Regions from separate parts of the Pseudomonas sp. StFLB209 genome, predicted to be linked through region 3. Evidence: predicted binding sites of a transcription regulator. Region 3 holds the regulator's gene; each other region holds the start of a gene.
The links. The regulator FliA, encoded in region 3, starts transcription of late flagellar genes. The targets are predictions, from matches to a motif close to CTAAAGTTTNNNNNNNNNNNGCCGNTAA.
Positions count from the first base shown of each region.

Region 1: motA (flagellar motor stator protein MotA) is a predicted target of FliA. The motif match lies at 1,812-1,839, and genes of this name have one in related genera.
Region 2: PSCI_RS09860 (methyl-accepting chemotaxis protein) is a predicted target of FliA. The motif match lies at 3,316-3,343, and genes of this name have one in related genera.

Region 1 covers NZ_AP014637.1:2,613,015-2,619,825, reverse strand. Annotated here, with positions in the region: gene motB (flagellar motor protein MotB) at 1-890, opposite strand, end outside; gene motA (flagellar motor stator protein MotA) at 894-1,745, opposite strand; gene PSCI_RS11865 (HDOD domain-containing protein) at 1,957-3,513, shown strand; gene PSCI_RS29775 (rhodanese-like domain-containing protein) at 3,614-4,429, shown strand; gene asd (archaetidylserine decarboxylase) at 4,472-5,341, shown strand; gene PSCI_RS11850 (hypothetical protein) at 5,602-6,811, shown strand, end outside.
Region 2 covers NZ_AP014637.1:2,140,376-2,147,186, reverse strand. Annotated here, with positions in the region: tRNA gene PSCI_RS09880 (tRNA-Arg) at 72-148, shown strand; gene PSCI_RS09875 (LysE family translocator) at 325-939, opposite strand; gene PSCI_RS09870 (LysR family transcriptional regulator) at 1,003-1,926, shown strand; gene PSCI_RS09865 (2-hydroxyacid dehydrogenase) at 2,020-3,018, opposite strand; gene PSCI_RS09860 (methyl-accepting chemotaxis protein) at 3,412-5,373, shown strand; gene PSCI_RS09855 (MFS transporter) at 5,402-6,811, opposite strand, start outside.
Region 3 covers NZ_AP014637.1:3,929,552-3,936,362, forward strand. Annotated here, with positions in the region: gene flhF (flagellar biosynthesis protein FlhF) at 1-521, shown strand, start outside; gene fleN (flagellar synthesis regulator FleN) at 637-1,473, shown strand; gene fliA (RNA polymerase sigma factor FliA) at 1,470-2,210, shown strand; gene PSCI_RS17625 (chemotaxis response regulator CheY) at 2,446-2,820, shown strand; gene PSCI_RS17630 (protein phosphatase CheZ) at 2,841-3,626, shown strand; gene PSCI_RS17635 (chemotaxis protein CheA) at 3,661-5,934, shown strand; gene PSCI_RS17640 (protein-glutamate methylesterase/protein-glutamine glutaminase) at 5,980-6,811, shown strand, end outside.

The DNA.
Region 1 (6,811 bases), 1.3 Mb from region 3:
GCACCCGGTGCCGCCGGGGCTGGATTGACCGGCGGCGCACTGCCTTGGTCACCATCCATACGCTGCTGGGCCTTGCGGGTCAGCACGATGATATCGATACGCCGGTTGACCGGGTTCAGCGGATGCTGGCGATCGAACAGCGCCGAGGACGCGTACCCCACCACTCGTGCCACCTGCTGCTCAGGGTAGCCACCGGCGATCAGCGCACGACGGGCAGCGTTGGCGCGGTTGGCCGACAGCTCCCAGTTGCCGAACTCACCGGTACCGGCAAACGGCTTGGCATCGGTATGACCACTGACGCTGATCTTGTTCGGCACAGCCTTGATGGTGTCAGACATCGCCAGCAGGATGTCTTCGAAGTAAGGTTTGAGCCGCGCACTGCCGGAGTCGAACATTGGCCGGTTATCGGCATCGACAATCTGGATACGCAAACCGTCCTGAGTGATCTCCAGCAGGATCTGGTCCTTGAACTTTTGCAGCTCCGGACTCTCTTCAATCTTGTTCTGCAACTCCAGCAGGAGCATTTCCATGCGTTCCTGCTCGACCTGCTCGGCCTTGGCTTCGGCAGACTCGGCCTCGATCGGCACGGTGTCCGGGCTCGGCGTACTCTTGACCTCGGGGTTGAGGGTCTGGTTAGGAGACATTTCCGGCGAGCCGCCCAGGTCGATGACATAGGGCGAGCCACTGTCGCTGAAGCCGACCGGGTCCTTGAAATAACCGGCCACGGCCACCAGTTGTTCCGGAGTCGCAGCCGACAACAGCCAGAGCACCAGAAAGAACGCCATCATTGCTGTCGCAAAGTCAGCAAAGGCGATCTTCCAGGCACCGCCGTGGTGCCCCCCGCCAAAGCGCTTGACGCGCTTGACGATTATTGGCTGATTATTTTCCATGGTTTAGCGACCACGTACGGCTTGTTCCAGCTCGCTGAAGCTGGGGCGGTGGGCGGGGTAAAGCACCTTGCGACCGAACTCGACGGCCAGTGATGGCGGCATGCCGGAAGCCGAGGCCACAAGAGCCGCCTTGATCGACTCGTAGACGTTCATTTCTTCCTTGGCATCGTGCGCCAGGCAAGAAGCCAGCGGACCAAAGAAGCCGTACGCCGCGATGATACCGAAGAAGGTACCGACCAGTGCCGCCGCCACGTGCTGGCCGATGGCGGCCTTGTCACCGGTTCCCAGCATGGCCATGGTGATCACAATACCCAGTACCGCAGCCACGATACCAAAACCGGGCATACCGTCGGCAATGCCGGTCACGGCGTGGGAAGGATGCTCAAGCTCTTCCTTCATGCTCAACAGTTCCATGTCGAACAGGCCTTCAAGCTCGTGAGGAGCCATGTTGCCGGACGACATGATGCGCAGGTAATCGCAGATGTAGGCGGTCATGCGCTCATCCTTGAGTACGCCAGGGTACTTGGCGAAGATCGGACTTGAAGCCGGCTCTTCGATGTCCCCTTCGATGGCCATCATGCCTTCGCGGCGGCTCTTGTTGAGAATCTCGTACACCAGACCCAGCACTTCGAGGTAATAGGCATGCGTGAAGCGAGTGCTGAACATCTTCAGCGACTTTTTGAACACATGCATGGTCATATGGCCAGGGTTGGCCTGCAGAAAGGCGCCCAGCGCTGCACCACCAATGATGACGATTTCAAATGGCTGGAACAGCGCTGCCAATTGACCGTGGGATAGCATGTATCCGCCGAGAACGCTCGCGAAAACGACAATGATGCCGATGATTTTGGCCATAGGTACAAATACTTGTTGAGTCGGGTTCAGGGAGATGTGCGGTGATTCATGAAACTGTTGTTCTGCTTATCGGCCCGCCTGAGCCAGACTATAGGCTGTTGCCGTGAAAAACCTGTTTTGCTATCGAAACAGGGTGTAACAATACATGACGCATCCATATATGAAAAAGCGTATCCACTGCTGAACGATCTCAGCCGCACAGGCCTTCCGTATGCCGATAGCCAGCACATCGCACCTCCCACGCCCCAAGACACTTGAAGCCTGGGTCAAACAACTGGATGATCTTGCCCTGCCCGTTGCACAGGCCAATCACGCCCGTGTGCGCGCCGCACTGAACGACAGCCGTCGTTCGTTGCGTGATATTGCCGACATGATGCAAGACAGCCCGGCGCTGGTGCTGAGCGTGCTGCGCGAGGCCAACCAGCACAGCCATGGCATCACAGAGCCGGCCGAAAGTCTTGAAGTGGCGCTCAATCGCCTGGGCCTGGCCCGCACCGAAGTGCTGCTTAATCGCCTGCCGGCCAAACAGGCGCAGGAAGTCCCCCAGGCTTACCGTCAACTGATTCTGATCAGCCAGCATGCCACCCAACAGGCCAATGGCCTGTTCGCCAGCCGTCTGGCGCGGCTCTGGCAGGATATTCATCTGGGCAGCCTGCTGTTCCTCGCACCGCTCTGGCCACTGGCGCTGGCCCACCCCAAGCTGCTGGAAGAATGGGAACTGCGGGTCATTCATAAAGGCGAATCAAGCCGCACGGTCGAGCTTGAATTGTTCGGCGTCAAGCTGCTGGACTTGTGCCAGGCACTGGCCACGGTCTGGCGCCTGCCGGTCTGGGTCACGCGTGGCTATACCGTACTGATCAAAGAGCGCCGCGAATGGGTCAAGGCGCTGCGTATCGCCAGGGAAAATCACGACCCGCTGCAACAGCAGCGCGACATGGATGCCAACGCCGATCTGCAACGCTGGTTCAACCAGCCAGCCAATACGGTATTGATGGGTAATGGCCTGGCGCTGGCCGCACAGCAGGCCTGGAACAGCCCGCACTGCCTGCGCTGGGAACTGCTGAGCAGTCTGTACCTGCAACAGTCAATGGACCAGACCCAGCAACAGGTACACCAGAACGCTGCCAGCAGCGCTCGCCAGCATGCGGCGGACGATCTTTGGCATCCCGCCCAGGCGCTGCTCTGGCCGTGGGATTTTCGGCGCATCAGCAATGGCCATGAACCCGCTGCCGCACCTTCTGCCGATGACCTGCAACGCTGGCGCAAACTGTGCGCCGACATGCTGGTCGAGCCCTCCCCGTTCAACAACGCCATGCACCTGATCAGCACCGCCCGCGATGCGCTGGTGGCGAGCGGCATGCAGCGGGTCATGCTGCTGATGCCGGACAAGAACACTGGCCTGCTGCGCGTGCATCAACTGGCCGGCCTGGGTGCGGAAAATGCCGCATTACAGTTTCAGATCAAAGACAGCAAGGTACTGGAACGACTGCTGGCCCAGCCGACCCAACTGCGTCTTACACCGGCCAACCACGCACAGTTCGCAGCCTTGCTGCCGCCGGCCTTCAAGACCCTGTTCAAGGGCCAGCACTTACTGATCCGCTCGCTGAGCTGCAACGGCAAAGTGCTGATCCTGGCGATTGCCGACCAAGGTGGCAGCCCGATGTCGGAGATCACCGTACAGGCATTCGCCAAGACGTCGCAGTGTGTGGAACGTGCCCTGGTCAACTTTACCCAGCTCAAAAGCACCGGCCGGGCGAAACCTGTGTGATCGCTGGCGGGGCTGACAGGTTCAGACTGTCTTATCGGCGTGCAGGCCTTTCCGGCTCTGGGCTACAATCCACGCCTTTGCTCATGAAGGGAGGCTGGAAATGTCCGTGTTTAACGACTTGCCACTGGTTATTGAAGCCAGTGACCTGCAGCCTCGCCTGGAGGCGCCGGAGCTGATCCTTGTCGATCTGACCAATCAGGCCCGCTATGACGCAGGACACATTCCCGGCGCCTGTTTCATAGAGCCCAAGCGCACCCAGCTGGGCCAGCCTCCCGCTCCGGGCCTTGCGCCCGCGCTGAGCGATCTGGAGCGCCTGTTCGGCGAACTGGGGCACCGCAGCGATGCGGTATACGTGGTCTACGACGATGAAGGCGGTGGCTGGGCCGGGCGGTTTATCTGGCTGCTGGACGTCATCGGCCACTCCCGCTACCACTACCTCAATGGCGGACTGCTGGCCTGGGAGGCCGCCGGGCTGCCGCTGTCCAGTGAAGCATCGCCCACCCGCCACAGCGCAGTGAGCCTGAGCCTGCAAAGCGCGCCCACCGCCACCCGCGAATACCTGCAGAGCCGCCTGGGTGCTGCCGATCTTGCGATCTGGGATGCCCGCGGGCCCGAGGAATTTACCGGCAGCAAAGTGCTGGCGGCCAAAGGCGGACACATTCCCGGCGCGATCAACTTCGAGTGGACCGCTGGCATGGACAAAGAGCGTCAGCTGCGCATTCGTACCGATCTGCGCCAGACCCTGGAAGCACTGGGTATCACCCCGGACAAGGAAATCATCACCCACTGCCAGAGCCATCGCCGCTCAGGCTTTACCTATCTGGCCGCCAAAGCACTGGGCTACCCGCGAGTCAAGGCCTATGCCGGCTCCTGGAGCGAATGGGGCAACCACCCCGACACGCCTGTGGAGCAATGAACCTACGGCCTGCCCCGCGCAGGCCCCATCAAGCTGTTAGGAATATCAATGAAAGAGCGTCTGTTTATCCTGAGCCAGTACCTGCTGCCCCACCACCTGCTGTCACGCCTGGCTGGCTGTGTGGCCGAATGCAAGGTGAGCTGGTTCAAGAACGCATTCACCGCCTGGTTCGCCCGCCGCTATCAGGTAGACATGTCTCAGGCCCAAGTCGAAGACCTGACGGCCTATGAAAACTTCAACGCGTTTTTCACACGCGCACTGAAACCCGATGCTCGCCCTCTGGACGACACCCCCGGGGCAATCCTGTGCCCGGCCGACGGCGCCATCAGCCAGTTGGGTCCGATCGAACAAGGCCGGATTTTCCAGGCCAAGGGCCACAGTTTCAGCGTGCTGGAGCTGCTTGGCGGCGATCCGCTGCTGTCTGCGCCGTTCATGGGCGGTCAGTTCGCCACCGTCTATCTGTCGCCCAAGGATTACCATCGCGTTCATATGCCACTGGCCGGCACCCTGCGCGAGATGGTCTATGTGCCAGGGCGCATTTTCTCGGTCAACCAGACCACCGCCGAAAACGTACCTGAGCTGTTCGCCCGTAACGAGCGGGTAGTCTGCGTATTCGACACCGAACGCGGCCCGATGGCAGTAGTGCTGGTCGGCGCGATGATCGTAGCGTCGGTAGAAACTGTCTGGGCAGGCCTGGTCACGCCACCCAAGCGCCAGCTCAAGAGCGTGCGCTACGACGAAGCGGCACGGGCGCCAATCCAGCTGGAAAAAGGCGCCGAAATGGGCCGTTTCAAGCTGGGCTCCACAGCCATCGTACTGTTCGGCCCTGAGCAGGTGAAATGGGCCGAAACCCTGACGGCCGGCTCAGCGGTACGCATGGGCCAGGCTCTGGGTCGCGCCGACCAGGCGTGATCGTGGCTGCCGGCCAGGATCGTGCCTGGCCGGCAGCGGTGTCCATGCAACCTATTGCGGCGGGATTAATCATAAGGTCATGGCCCTGTGCCAGATTAAGCTGCGGGCGCAGGCCGATGCTGTTAAAGTCGACCCATCGGTGTTGTAGGACACTTCGCAGTCTATTGATATTGCCCAGCGCTCTCCCCCCTCGACGCATTGGCACCTTATCAATCTGACGCCACCGTTCAGGCCATCAACACGAGGGAGTTGCCTGTCACATGAGTAATATGAGCTTTCCGCTGCTGTTGCGCGTTTCTACGCCGACTCAGTCGAGCCTGACATTCTGTGAAGCCAACCCCCGCGACCTGAAACGCTGGATCTCGACCCTGCCCAAGGCAAACCTGGGCGAAATGGCCCGCCAGCTGTATCAGGGCTTGAGCGAACTCAACCAGTTGCTGACCTCCAGCGATAACCGCCTGCTGCTGCTCGAAGAGCTGCGTCCGGAGGTCTATTTCGTCTGCAAGCACCTGGAGCGCCACTTCCTCAACCAAGCCATCGTTCTGGACGAGCGCCCGCGCAAGGTCGCCAACCTGTGCCAGGCGCTGCAGAACCACCTGGCCACCGGCTATAAGCTGATTATCAACAGCATCGCGCCGCGCTACACGCGCGAAAACAGCACGTTGCTGACCACTGCGCTGCAACGTGCTGCGCATTGCCTGAACGGCCCGCTGATTCGCGCCAGCCAGCTGTATTGCCCGGTGCAGGACGGGCTGTGGCTTGAGCTGCACCAGATCTATCAGATCGCCCGCCAGTATCAGTTGCACCAGGTGCCGGTCAACGAGCCACAGGCCGTCCATGTTCGCAAGTTGAGCATTGAGCAGACCTACATCATCTCGCTGATGATGGGCAGCTCACGCTGCAACCAGATGCGCCAGCTCAATATTGGCAAGCTGGGCGAAGTGCTTGAGGCCTGGAGCAGCATGGTCAAACTGCAGGCAGCCAACGAACCAGGCACGTTGTTCGCCCTGGATCCAGCCGCCGACAAGCCGCCGCTGTATCGCACCCTGTTCGATGAGCAGCTGCTGCCGCGCCTGCTGGGTATCAACCCGCTGGCCCTGGCCGTGGCCCTGGAGCAGTATTTGGAGCTGCCCGCCGAACAACGCTCGCAATCCGGCCTGAGCGTACCGCCGGGCGTCAGCACAGACCTGATCCAGCATCTGGCAGCCGCCTGGGGTGATGTCGCCGAGCGCACCTTCCAGCGCATGGCCGGGCACGGCACGCTGAAGATCTGCATCGGCATGAGCGCCCTGCATTACTACCTGGCCGGCAAGAAGTCGTTCAGCGAACTGCTGCAGTTGCCCGCCGTGATCCAGGCCGCCGACTTCACCCTCAAGGTCGCCAATGAGAACAGTGACGACCCATGGTCGCAGGCGTTTGATGCCCACCGTGGCGGCACCTCGTCGACTTTGCTGCCGTTCGAGGAAATCG
Region 2 (6,811 bases), 1.8 Mb from region 3:
TGCGAAATCAACAACACATGCTCGCCAGCATGGACGCACGGCGTTCAGATGAGTATTATGGCGCCCGCGTTGCACCTGTAGCTCAGCTGGATAGAGTACTGCCCTCCGAAGGCAGGGGTCGTGGGTTCGAATCCCGCCAGGTGCGCCATATATGAAAAGGCTCAGGTGAAAACCTGGGCCTTTTTTCGTTATGCCTGGTCCTGCATGGACCTTGGTCCGACTCCCCCGGCATGACGATGCTCCCTGCAACGCTCAGCAAATCATCACTCACGACTTCGGGGGTGACTTCGGGGGTAGCAGGTCCGTTGGCATGATCCAGCTCACTCAACGCCCGCTGTTCTGCCCCACCAGCAACGCCCCAAACCCCACCAGCAACCCGCCAAATGCCCGGTCGACCCAGTGCCTTACCCCCAGCAGCCACTCACGCAAGGCGCCGGCCGAAAAGCACATCGCAACCAGTGCAAACCAGGCCATATGCGCCAGCGAGATGAACGCGCCATAGCCGATCTGCGTCGCCACTGACGTATCAGGCCGCACCACCTGCATGAACAGGCTGACAATAAAGATCGTGGTTTTCGGGTTCAGTGCGTTGGTGAGCAAACCGGTTCGCAATGCCATTGCGTCGGACATCGAGACGGCTGCTGCGGTCGCCACTGCGCCGGGCTTGGCGAGTAACATCTTTACGCCGAGGTAGATCAGGTAAGCGGCGCCAGCCAGTTTGATGGCATTGAACAGCCAGAGTGACTGCTGAATCAGCAGCCCCACGCCGACCAAGGTGTAGCTGACATGCACCAATACGCCCAAGCCAATACCCAACGCGGTAAATACCCCCGCGCGGCGCGACAGCATCAGGCTGTTGCGGGTCACCATCGCAAAGTCCGGGCCGGGGCTGATCACCGCCAGCAGGGTAATCGTGATTACAGCTATCCATTCGGTCATGGCTTATCCTGTCGTTATCCATAAAAGCACGATGCTAACCGGGGTTATGGCGGATGATTAACGATGTTTTCTGACCGTAATGGTGAGTCAGACTCACCATTTTGCGACACTCGCCTGCCCTCGCTGTTGGCTCTGCGTTGTTTCGAGGCCGATGCCCGGCATGAGAACTTCACCAAGGCGGCCACCGAGTTGCATCTGACCCACGGCGCGGTCAGCCGCGCCGTGCGCTTGCTCGAAGACGAACTGGGCCTGGCGCTGTTCGAACGCCGTAGCCGCCGGGTATTTCTGACCCAAGCCGGGCGCAAGCTGGCGCGGGCGGTGGGCGATGGCCTGGGCGTGATCCGCCAGTCAGTGGCCGAGTTACAGGCCAGTGCCCGCCAGCAGCGGCGCTGGGTCTTGTCGTGCGGGCCAACTTTGCTGATGCGCTGGCTGATTCCGCGCTGGCCGGCCTTTCAAGCACGGCATCCGGGCATCGATATGCACCTGGTCGCTGGCGGCGGGCCGTTTTCGTTCAGTAGCGGTATTGATCTGGCAATCCGCCGCGATGACTTCTGCTGGCCAGACAATTACTGTGCCGAGCCGTTGTTTGTGGAAAAAGTCGGACCGGTCTGCCGCCCGGACAAACTGGCGGCCTGGTTCAACACGGACAAACCCGCTGCTGCACTGCGCAGCGATGCGACCTGCCTGCACACTCGCACCCGGCCGCAAGCCTGGGCCGAATGGGCCACGGCTGCCGATCAACCGTACCCCGAGCCGCCGGGGCAAGTGTTCGAGCATTTCTATTTCAGCCTGCAAGCTGCGGTAGCCGGCCTTGGCGTGGCGATCGGTCCTTGGCATCTGGTGCGCGACGACCTGGCCAGCGGCGTACTCATCGCGCCACTGGGCTTTGTCGAAGACGGCTCGCGCTATTGCCTGCTGTCGCCGCAGCCACTGCAAGCCGGCAGTTTGCAGGCTGATTTGCTGGAGTGGCTACGGGGGTTGGCCTAAGGGATAGCTCTGGAACCCCTTCTTCGCAGCTGAAGCTGCTCCTACAGGATCAGATGTTGCTGCGAGCGCCCACCGAGCCGCAGCGTACAGGACTCAAACCAGGCTGTTGGCGCAACGCTCGCCCTGTACAAAACATCTCAGGTTATCCAGCGTCACTTCGGCAATCTGATCCAGTGCCTCACGGGTGAAAAAGCCTTGATGGCCGGTGATCAGCACATTGGGAAATGTGGTCAGGCGCAGGAACACTTCGTCGTCGATACGATCGCTGGAGCGGTCATGGAAAAACAGCTGGCTCTCTTGTTCATAGACGTCGATGGCCAATGACCCGAGCTGCCGCGATTTGAGGGCTTCGATCACCGCCAGGGTGTCGACCAGTGCGCCGCGCGAGGTGTTGACCAGCATGGCGCCGGGCTTCATTTGGGCCAGGGTTTCGGCGCGGATCAGATGGCGAGTGGTGTCGCTGAGCGGGCAATGCAGGCTGACGATGTCCGCTTCGGCCAGCAGTTGACCCAGCGTCACGTACTCACCCACGCCGCTGAAGGCGGCGGTTTCAAACGGGTCATAACCCAGCACACGGCAGCCAAAACCCTTGAAGATCCGCGCCGTGGCCAGGCCGATCTGCCCGGTGCCGATAATGCCCACGGTCTTGCCGTGCAGGTTGAAGCCCAGCAGGCCTTCGAGCATGAAGTTGCCCTCACGCACCCGATTGTAGGCGCGATGGGTATGCCGGTTGAGGGTCATGACCAGTGCCAGGGTGTGCTCGGCGACCGCTTCGGGCGAATAACCGGGCACCCTCGCCACGAACAGCCCGAGGCGCCCCGCGCTTTCCAGATCAATGTTGTTGAAGCCTGCGCACCGCAACAGGATCGCCTTGACGCCGTAGCCCGCCAGCGCCTCCAGCACGGCGGCATCCAGTTGGTCGTTGACGAATACGCAAATGGCATCGTACCCCTGCGCGAGCCTGACCGTGTCACGGTTCAAGGTCGGTGTCAGGTAGCTCAGGGCAAGGTCACCGGCCAGGCAATCGCGTTGCAGGGCCTCATCAAAAAACCGTTGATCGTAGGGTTGAGCACTCAATAGAGCGAGTTTCATGGGCAGTTCCTTCTGTAGGCCACGCAGCTCAGCCCTGAATGGCCCTGAGGGCAGGCTAAACCAGCCGACGCAACGCCTTACTGATGCAGATCAATAACGCCCTGCCACCTGTCGATAGAGTCCTGCGTATCAGTAGCCGGGTACGTCTTTTGCTTCAAAAAATGAGCCGGGAAACCCCAATTGGCCGAAAACTGTTCCACAGGCCACAACCCGCGCCATAGAGAGTTTCAAGCCAAGGGAAGGCGATTATTGACGGATCAGTATTGACCACTCGTTCAACTAACGCTGTTTTGCGCCATCAACTTTTCGTCGGCTGCGACGATAAGGTCTATCAACCGCTTGGCAACCACTGCATGAACGCAGTGGATAAAATAATCTGAGGCTCGAAGGACTATGCTCAAGAATGCCCCCCTGCGCTTAAAGCTGCTGCTGATACTGTTACTCCCCTCGCTCGGTTTTTTGTGGTTCGCCACCAGCAGCGTGGTGGAGAACACCCGAATTCTGCAAAGCATGGACAGCACCGTACGAGCCACGGCCATCGCGCAGAAAATCAGCCAACTGATTACCACCTTGCAGCGCGAGCGGGGCGCCAGCGGCGTTTATCTGGGCAGCAAGGGCAATTCGATGCGTAACGAGCTGGCAACCATGCGCCAGAGCGTCAACCAGTCACTGGCGGCCGTCAGGGCAATGTCGACCGAAGGCGTCGGCGAATTGAACAATGCACTGGGTGCGCTCGATGGCCTGCAGGCCTTGCGCAGCCAGGTCGACGCACTGGGCATCCCCAGCACCGAGTCTGGCGCCCGTTATACCGAGACCATCCAGAAGCTGATCGGCTTTACCCATTCTCTGGAAGCGCGGATCAACGACCCAGAGATCATTCACGCCCTCAGTGCACTGAATCAGTTCATCGAAATGAAAGAGCGCGCCGGGCGCGAGCGGGTCGTGCTGGGCCTGGTGTTCAGCCAGAACAGCTTCGACGCCAACCTGCTGTCGCGTTTCAGCCGCAACCTGGGCGAATTTACCGCCTATTCGGAAAACTTCCGCCGCAAGGCGCCAGGTGAACTACTGCAGCAACTCGACGAGCGGATGAAAGATGCCAGCGCCGTGGAAGTCGGCCGCCTGCAACGTCAGGCATTCGAATTGCCCTTGGGCACCGCGCTGGGGGTAAAACCCGAATCCTGGTTTGAAACCGCCACCAAGCGCATCGACCTGATGGGTGAGGTGGAGAATAACCTCAGTCAAAAGGTCGCCATACTCGCCCAAGAGGCACGCGACAGTGCCAGCCAGGTCCTGTGGCTGACCATCACTGCCGTGCTGATCTCACTGCTCGCAGTGTCGGCCCTGGCCTACCTGATCATCCATAACATCGACCTGGCAGTGCGTGATGTGAACGGCGTACTGCTCAAGCTATCGCAGCGTGACCTCACCGCTCGCTCCGACTACCAGAGCCGTGATGAATTCGGCCAGATTTCGGCCAACCTCAACAGCATGGCGGTGGAAATCACCAACATCATCCAGGAAATCAGCAACGCCACGGCGCAGGTCGCCACCGCGGCCGAAGAGTCGTCGGCGGTCACCGTGCAGACCAGCCGCAGTGTCGAGCAGCAACGCCAGAGCACTGAACTGGTGGCGGCGGCCATTACCGAGATGAGCACCACGGTGCGCGATGTGGCGCAAAGCACCAGCGATGCCGCGCAGATGTCGCAGCAGATCAACCAGAGCACCATCGATGGTCGCAGCGAAGTCGCGAACACCATCGAGCTGATTCACCAGTTGTCCGGCCAGGCTGAGGAAACCGCGAAAATCATTGGCGAGCTGAAACAGGAAAGCGATTCGATTTCTTCGGTGCTTGATGTCATTCGCGGCATCGCCGAGCAGACCAACCTGCTGGCCCTTAACGCCGCCATTGAAGCAGCACGCGCCGGTGAGGCCGGTCGCGGCTTTGCCGTGGTCGCAGACGAGGTACGCAGCCTGGCGCAGAAAACCCAGCAGTCGACCGGCAGCATCCAGCAGATGATCGCCAACCTGCAGAACGGCTCGGACCGTGCCACCCAGTCCATGCAGCAGACCCTCGGCAAAGCCCAGGCCGGCGCCAGCAACATCGTACGTGCCGGTGACCTGCTCGACGAAATCGCCGAAGGCGTGGGCCGCATCAGCGACCGTACGATCCAGATCGCTTCGGCGGCCGAAGAGCAGAGCGCTGTGGCCGATGACATCAGCCGCAACGTCAACGAGATCAACGACCTGGTCATCCAGGTCAGCGCCGGTGCCCAGCAGACCGCGGTGACCAGTCAGGAACTGGCACGCCTGGCCGAGCATCAGCAGCACCTGGTGAACCGCTTCAAGGTCGCCTGATTACGCCTGCTATCTGGTGGCCGGAGGCTTACCCTCTGGCCGCCAACAGGTGGCTGATCTTCACATCTACAGCCTTGTCCTGAAAGCGCCGGGCAGCCGCTTCCAGCTTCTGGTCGGCACGGGTCACCCGGTTATGGTGGCGCAGGTGCTCCAGCCACGACTCTTCAAAGAAGTACTCTTTCCAGCGACGCGGATTCTCACTGTCCTGCATCAGCCCCCAGGAAAATGCCCCGTTGCGCTTGCGCATGCGGCTGACCGCCTGCATGGCCTGGTGGAATTGCGCGGCATGTTCAGCCGCGATGCAGTATTCCACAGTGATCATCACCGGCCCGCGTTCAGCGCTCATCTGTTCATCCAGAATCGGTGCCGGCCAGTGCTGCGAAGGCTGCTGGTCTTCAATCTGGCTGGTCGGCAACGGGAAGCGCCCGCGCAACGCCAGCCCGAGGGTCAGCACCGCAGCACCGCCGATAAACGCCGCGCTCATTGATACATGACTGGCCAGCGCTCCCCAGGCCGCCGCGCCAGCGGCAGAACAGCCGAAGAACACCAGAATGTACAACGACACCGCACGCGCCCGCACCCAGGGCGCGACGCTGGTCTGCACCGCCACCTGCAGGTTGCTGAGCACCGCGATCCAGGCCATGCCGCTGATCAGCATGACCGGTGCCAGGCCGATAATCGAACGAATCCAGGCCAGCCCCAATAACACAGCGGCATACACCAGACTGGCACCGAGCACGATGGTGTCGGGGCTGAACCGGGCCCGCAGACGCGGCAACTGCATGGCGCCAAAGATCGCCCCCGCACCTACGCAGCCCAGCAGGATCCCGTAATCCAGCGCACTGCCGCCGATCTCGCGACGGACCAGCAAAGGCAGCAAGGCCATGCCCACCACCGCACCACTGAAGAACGCCGCGGTGCGCACCAGTACCGCACGCAACGGCTGTGAGCCACGCGCATAACGCACCCCGGCACGCATCGCGCCCAGCCAGCGCTCGGCAGGCAGAACGGAAGGCTCCGGCCGATGGCGCCAGGCCAACAGGGCAATGATCACCGCCAGAAACGAGACGCTGTTCAGCGCAAAGGTCAGCCACGGACCACTGAGGCTGACCAGCACCCCGGCGATGGCCGGGCCGATGGCGCGGGCGACGTTCATCGCCAGGCTCGACAACGCCACCGCCGCCGGGACGTCTTGCCGATCAACGATTTCCGGCGCCAGCGCCGACCAGGCCGGCATCATCAGCGCACTGCCAATGCCCATGGCAAAGGTCAGCAGCAGTAACAACGTCACCGTCATCTGCCCGCTCAGGGTCAGCAAGGTCAGCACCAGCGCCACAGCGGCCATCCACAACTGCACGATCAACAGATAACGCCGCTTGTTGACGATATCGGCCAGCGCCCCGGCCGGCAGCGCCAGCAAAAACACCGGCAAGGCCCC
Region 3 (6,811 bases):
AGCTCAAGACCCTTGGGCGTATTCTCAATGTGCCGGTGACCCACGTCGATCCGGGACAGTCCCTGGCCCAGGCGCTCGAACCGCTGATCCGCAAGCGTGTGGTGCTGATCGATACCGCCGGCCTGCAAGCCAGCGATCCGGCGCTGCGCCTGCAGCTTGAAAGCCTGGCCGGGCGCGGGATTCGCTCGCGCAACTATCTGGTCCTGGCCACTACCAGCCAGAAGCAGGTGTTGACCGCCGCTTACCACAGCTACAAACGCTGCGGGCTGGCCGGCTGCATCCTGACCAAACTGGATGAAACTGCCAGCCTGGGTGAAGTGCTGAGCCTTGCGATCGGGCATGAACTCCCCGTGGCCTATCTGACCGATGGGCCGCGTATTCCTGATGATTTGCATCTGCCACGCCGCCATCAACTGGTGAGTCGGGCCGTCAGTGTGCAAATGCAGGATGAACCCAGCGAAGAGGCTATGGCGGACATGTTCGCCGACCTTTATCACAACCCCGGCAAGCGAGTGGGGTGATTGATGAACACGACTAAAAAATTACTGCATCGGTGGTCTGCCAGGCATTGTTCGTCACGGAACGTGCAGCCCGTAATGTGGCTCCAGTCTACGCATGACAAGGTAAAGAAATAACATGGGCAGCATGCATCCCGTACAGGTTATCGCCGTGACCGGCGGCAAAGGTGGCGTTGGCAAGACCAACGTTTCAGTGAATCTGTCGCTGGCGCTGGCCGAGCTCGGCCGTCGCGTCATGCTGCTTGATGCTGATCTTGGTCTGGCCAACGTTGATGTTTTGCTGGGCCTTACGCCCAAACGCACCCTGGCCGATGTCATCGAGGGCCGCTGTGAGCTGCGTGACGTCCTGCTCCAGGGGCCTGGCGGAGTGCGTATCGTGCCAGCGGCCTCCGGTACCCAGAGCATGGTGCACCTGGCGCCCGCGCAGCATGCCGGCCTGATCCAGGCGTTCAGCGAGCTTGGCGACAATCTTGATGTGCTGGTGATCGACACCGCAGCCGGTATCGGTGAATCGGTGGTCAGTTTCGTGCGTGCCGCCCAAGAGGTCTTGCTGGTGGTCTGCGATGAACCGACCTCGATCACCGACGCTTACGCGCTGATCAAACTGCTCAATCGCGACTACGGCATGAACCGCTTCAGGGTCCTGGCCAACATGGCGCAGACGCCGCAAGAGGGTCGTAACCTGTTTGCCAAACTGACCAAGGTGACCGATCGTTTTCTGGACGTGGCCTTGCAGTATGTCGGCGCAGTGCCCTATGACGAATGTGTGCGCAAGGCGGTGCAAAAGCAACGTGCGGTCTACGAAGCCTTTCCACGCTCCAAATGCGCGCTGGCATTCCGAGCCATTGCCCAGAAGGTCGATACCTGGCCGTTGCCGGCCAATCCGCGTGGGCACCTTGAGTTCTTTGTCGAGCGACTTGTTCACCAGACCAGTGCAGCGGGACCGGTTCAATGACAGCCAGCGGTTATCAGATGTACAGCAAGGCATCAAGGAATTCGCAATACGAGTTGATTGAGCGCTATGCGCCACTGGTCAAGCGTATTGCCTACCACCTGCTGGCCCGTCTGCCTGCCAGCGTCCAGGTCGAAGACCTGATCCAGGCGGGCATGATCGGCCTGCTTGAAGTATCGACCAAATACGACTCCACCAAGGGTGCCAGTTTCGAAACCTACGCCGGCATTCGGATCCGTGGCGCGATGCTTGACGAGGTGCGTAAAGGTGACTGGGCGCCGCGTTCAGTGCATCGAAATACCCGGATGGTCAGTGATGCGATTCGCGCTATTGAAGCAAGAACAGGGCGCGACGCTAAAGATCATGAAGTTGCTGCCGAACTCCAGTTAAGTCTTGATGATTATTACGCTATCTTGAACGACACTTTGGGCAGTCGGCTGTTCAGCTTTGACGACCTGCTGCAGGACGGCGAGCATGATGGGCTGCACGAAGATGGCGCCAGCGGTTCGCTGGAGCCGTCGCGCGATCTTGAGGACGAGCGCTTCCAGAAAGCATTGGCCGATGCCATTGCCAATCTTCCGGAGCGTGAGCGTTTGGTGCTGGCGTTGTACTATGACGAGGAGTTGAACCTCAAAGAGATCGGTGAGGTCCTTGGGGTCAGCGAATCTCGGGTCAGCCAGTTACACAGTCAGTGCGCAGCCCGCTTGCGAGGTCGTTTGGGGGAATGGCGGGCGCGCTGACAGATCCATTGGTTTCAGGCCGGCTGTGCAGGGCTTGAGGTGTCGACTACCCGGACAAGGCAGGAGCCTGTCAATCAACTCTACAGGGTTGTTTGCAGGCGATTTGGCCGTGTTCTGGTGTCTGGTGCGTCGAGCGCTGGTTGCACCGGGGGGTTGCTGTACCTGTATTGAGTGAACGGCGGGTCCGGGGAGCGGGCTCGTTAAAGACTGCTTGGAGGTCGAATTGGACAAGAACATGAAAATCCTCATCGTTGATGACTTTTCAACGATGCGGCGGATCATAAAAAATCTGTTGCGTGACCTGGGGTTTACCAATACATCGGAAGCAGATGACGGTCTTACCGCGCTGCCGATGCTGCAAAGCGGTGCCTTTGATTTTCTGGTAACCGACTGGAACATGCCTGGCATGTCGGGTATCGACCTGCTGCGCCAAGTGCGTCAGGACGAGCGCCTGAAGAACATTCCGGTGCTGATGGTGACTGCTGAAGCCAAGCGTGAGCAGATCATTGAAGCGGCCCAGGCCGGTGTGAACGGCTATGTGGTCAAGCCTTTCACCGCCCAGGTATTGCAAGAGAAGATTGAAAAGATCTTCGAGCGCGTCAATAGCTGAGTGCATGCCGCGAGGGCGCTATGGATAACAATGATTCATTGGGTGACTTCGAGTCGACCCTGAAAAAACACGCGCACGAGCTGGTCGCCAGCCTTGAAAAAGGCAAATTCGGCGACGCCGTGCAACTGATCCATGAGCTCAACCAGGCGCGCGACCGCGGCCTGTATCAGGAAGTGGGCAAATTGACGCGTGAGCTGCACAGCGCGATCGTCAATTTCCATATCGATCCGCAGATGCCGCAAGCCGAAGAGGTGTCTCAGATCACTGATGCCGCCGAGCGTTTGTCGTATGTTGTAAGGCTGACCGAGGGTGCGGCCAACCGCACCATGGATCTGGTGGAGCAAAGCACACCGTTGATGAACAGCCTCAGTGACGACGCCAAGGCGCTGAGTGCCGACTGGGGGCGCTTCATGCGCCGCGAAATCGGTGCTGAGGAGTTTCGTGATCTGGCCAAGCGGGTGGACGGTTTCCTGTCGCGTACCGAGAAAGAGAGCCATGCCGTTGCCAGCCATCTCAACGACATTCTGCTGGCCCAGGATTATCAGGACCTTACCGGTCAGGTGATCAAGCGCGTGACGCAACTGGTCACCGAAGTTGAGAGCAACCTGCTCAAGCTGGTACTGATGGCCAGCCATGTCGATCGCTTTGCCGGGATCGAGCATGACCGTGAAGCGATGCAAGCAGAAAAAGATCCGAAAAAACATCTTGCTCAGGGTGAAGGTCCGCAGATTCATGCCGATAAACGGGAAGATGTCGTTTCCGGTCAGGATGATGTGGACGACTTGCTATCCAGCCTTGGCTTCTAAGGTCAGTTGACGGTTAATTTTAGGGAGCACCCCAATGAGCTTCGGCGCCGATGAAGAGATCCTCCAGGATTTTCTGGTAGAGGCCGGCGAAATTCTCGAGCAATTGTCTGAACAACTGGTCGAGCTTGAAAGTCGCCCGGATGACGCGGACTTGCTCAACGCAATTTTTCGCGGTTTTCACACTGTAAAAGGAGGCGCCGGCTTCCTTCAGTTGCATGAGCTTGTCGAGTGCTGCCACATTGCCGAGAACGTGTTCGACATCCTGCGCAAGGGTGAGCGTCGCGTTAACGCCGAATTGATGGACGTGGTCCTCGAAGCACTGGATACCGTCAACAGCATGTTCGGCCAGGTGCGTGAGCGCAGTGACATCACGCCTGCTACCCCTGAGCTGCTGCAGGCACTGTCACGGCTGGCAGAGCCTGAGTCAGCTGACGAAGTGGCTGCGGTGGCAGCGGCTCCGGAGCCGGCGCCGGAACCGGTGGTCGAGGCGGCTGCACCGGCTGCCGGGGAGGCCGGCTCCGACCTGATCACCGACGATGAGTTCGAGCGGCTGCTCGACTCCCTGCACGGCCCGGCCGGCAGCCCGGTCGCCGCTACGCCGTCTGCGCCAGCCGCGCCTGCGGCTGCAGCGAGTGATGAAATCACCGATCACGAATTCGAAGCGCTGCTCGATCAGTTGCATGGCAAGGGTTCGTTCGATGCCAGCGTCGCCACTGTCAGTGCTGCAGCACCTGCTGTCGCAGCGCCCGCTGGCGCTGCCTCGGATGAAATCACCGACGACGAATTCGAGTCGCTGCTTGATCAGTTGCACGGCAAAGGCTCGTTCAGCGGCGCTGTAGAAGCGGTGGCCGTTGCCCCTGCGGCACCTGCCAGCAGCCCTGCATCGGATGAAATCACCGATCACGAATTTGAAAACCTGCTCGACGAGTTGCACGGCAAGGGCAAGTTCGAACCGGCGGCAGTAAGCGGCGCGGTTGCCGCCGCAGCGCCGGCGGCCAAGCCGCCAGCCCCTGTCGCCAAGGTCGAGCCTGCGGTGGCCAAGCCTGCTGCTGCGCCTGCGCCCGCGGCGGCCAAGCCTGCCGCTGCCGCACCGGCCAGAGCTGCTGCCGCGCCAGCCGAGAAGCCGACCGCGACAGAAGCCGAAACCACGGTGCGCGTCGATACCGCGCGGCTTGACGAGATCATGAACATGGTCGGCGAGTTGGTGCTGGTGCGTAACCGTCTGGTACGCCTTGGCCTCAACAGCGGCAATGAAGCGATGTCCAAGGCGGTTTCCAACCTGGATGTGGTCACCGCCGACCTGCAAACCGCGGTCATGAAGACCCGCATGCAGCCGATCAAGAAAGTCTTCGGCCGCTTTCCGCGTCTGGTTCGTGACCTGGCACGCCAGCTCAAGAAAGAGATCAACCTGGAACTGGTGGGTGAAGAGACCGACCTGGACAAGAACCTGGTCGAGGCGCTCGCTGACCCGTTGGTGCACTTGGTGCGTAACGCGGTCGACCACGGTGTGGAAACTCCTGAGGAGCGTGAGGCCAGCGGCAAGTCACGCAGTGGCCGGGTGGTGCTGTCGGCCGAGCAGGAAGGCGATCACATCCTGTTGTCGATTTCCGATGACGGCAAGGGTATGGACCCGGCCGTGCTGCGCGCCATTGCGGTCAAGCGCGGCGTCATGGACAAGGACGCGGCCGATCGTCTCAGCGACAGCGACTGCTACAACCTGATCTTCGCCCCCGGCTTCTCGACCAAGACCGAGATTTCCGATGTGTCCGGTCGTGGGGTTGGCATGGACGTGGTGAAAACCAAGATTTCCCAGCTCAACGGTACGATCAACATCTATTCGACCAAGGGCCAGGGTTCGAAGATCGTCATCAAGGTGCCGCTGACCCTGGCGATCATGCCGACCCTGATGGTGATGCTCGCCGACCAGGCGTTTGCATTCCCGCTGGTCAACGTCAACGAAATCTTCCACCTCGACCTGTCGACCACCAATGTGGTTGACGGCCAGGAAGTGGTTATCGTGCGCGACAAGGCACTGCCACTGTTCTACCTCAAACGCTGGCTGATCAAGTCGGCAGCTCATGAGGAGCAGCGCGAAGGGCACGTGGTGATTCTGTCGGTCGGCACGCAGCGCATTGGTTTCGTGGTCGATCAACTGGTCGGCCAGGAAGAGGTGGTCATCAAACCGCTGGGCAAGATGCTGCAAGGCACCCCTGGCATGTCGGGCGCCACCATTACCGGTGACGGTCGGATTGCCTTGATCCTTGATGTTCCGAGCATGCTCAAGCGTTACGCCGCACGGCGTATTTGATTCTGGCCCCGGGGCAGTATTGTCCCGGGGTCTATTGGAGTGTTTATGGCAGTCAAGGTCCTGGTGGTGGATGATTCGGGTTTTTTCCGCCGCCGCGTTACGGAAATCCTCTCTTCGGACCCGCTCATTCAGGTGGTCGGTACCGCAACCAACGGCAAGGAAGCCATCGAACAGGCCCTGGCGCTCAAGCCTGATGTGATCACCATGGACTACGAGATGCCGATGATGGACGGCATCACTTCGGTCCGCCACATCATGCAGCGTATCCCTACGCCGGTATTGATGTTCTCCTCCCTGACCCACGAGGGCGCGCGGGTCACACTCGACGCGCTGGATGCCGGTGCGGTCGACTTCCTGCCCAAGAATTTCGAAGACATCTCGCGCAACCCTGACAAGGTCAAACAGTTGCTGTGCGAGAAGATCAACAGCATCGCGCGCAGTAATCGTCGTTTCAGCTCGTTTGGCAGCAGCTCGCAGTCAACGCCTGCGGCTACGGCATCCGCCCCGGCACCTGCGGCCAGCCCGAGTGTGCGGCGCACGCCGCCCCCTGTGGCGCCGGCGCCTGCTCCGGCGGCTACCCGGCCGTTGACCAGTCGCGCGGCGCCGGTCACAGCATCCGCCAGCCCGGCTGCTGCGCCGGCCCATGCTCATCATTCGCCGGCGCCACGGCGCAAGGCCTACAAGCTGGTAGCCATTGGCACCTCCACCGGTGGGCCGGTTGCGTTGCAGCGCGTGTTGACCCAATTGCCTGCCAACTTCCCGGCGCCCATCGTGCTCATCCAGCACATGCCGGCAGCCTTTACCAAGGCGTTTGCCGAGCGCCTCGACAAGTTGTGCAAGATCAGCGTCAAGGAAGCCGAAGACGGTGATCTGCTGC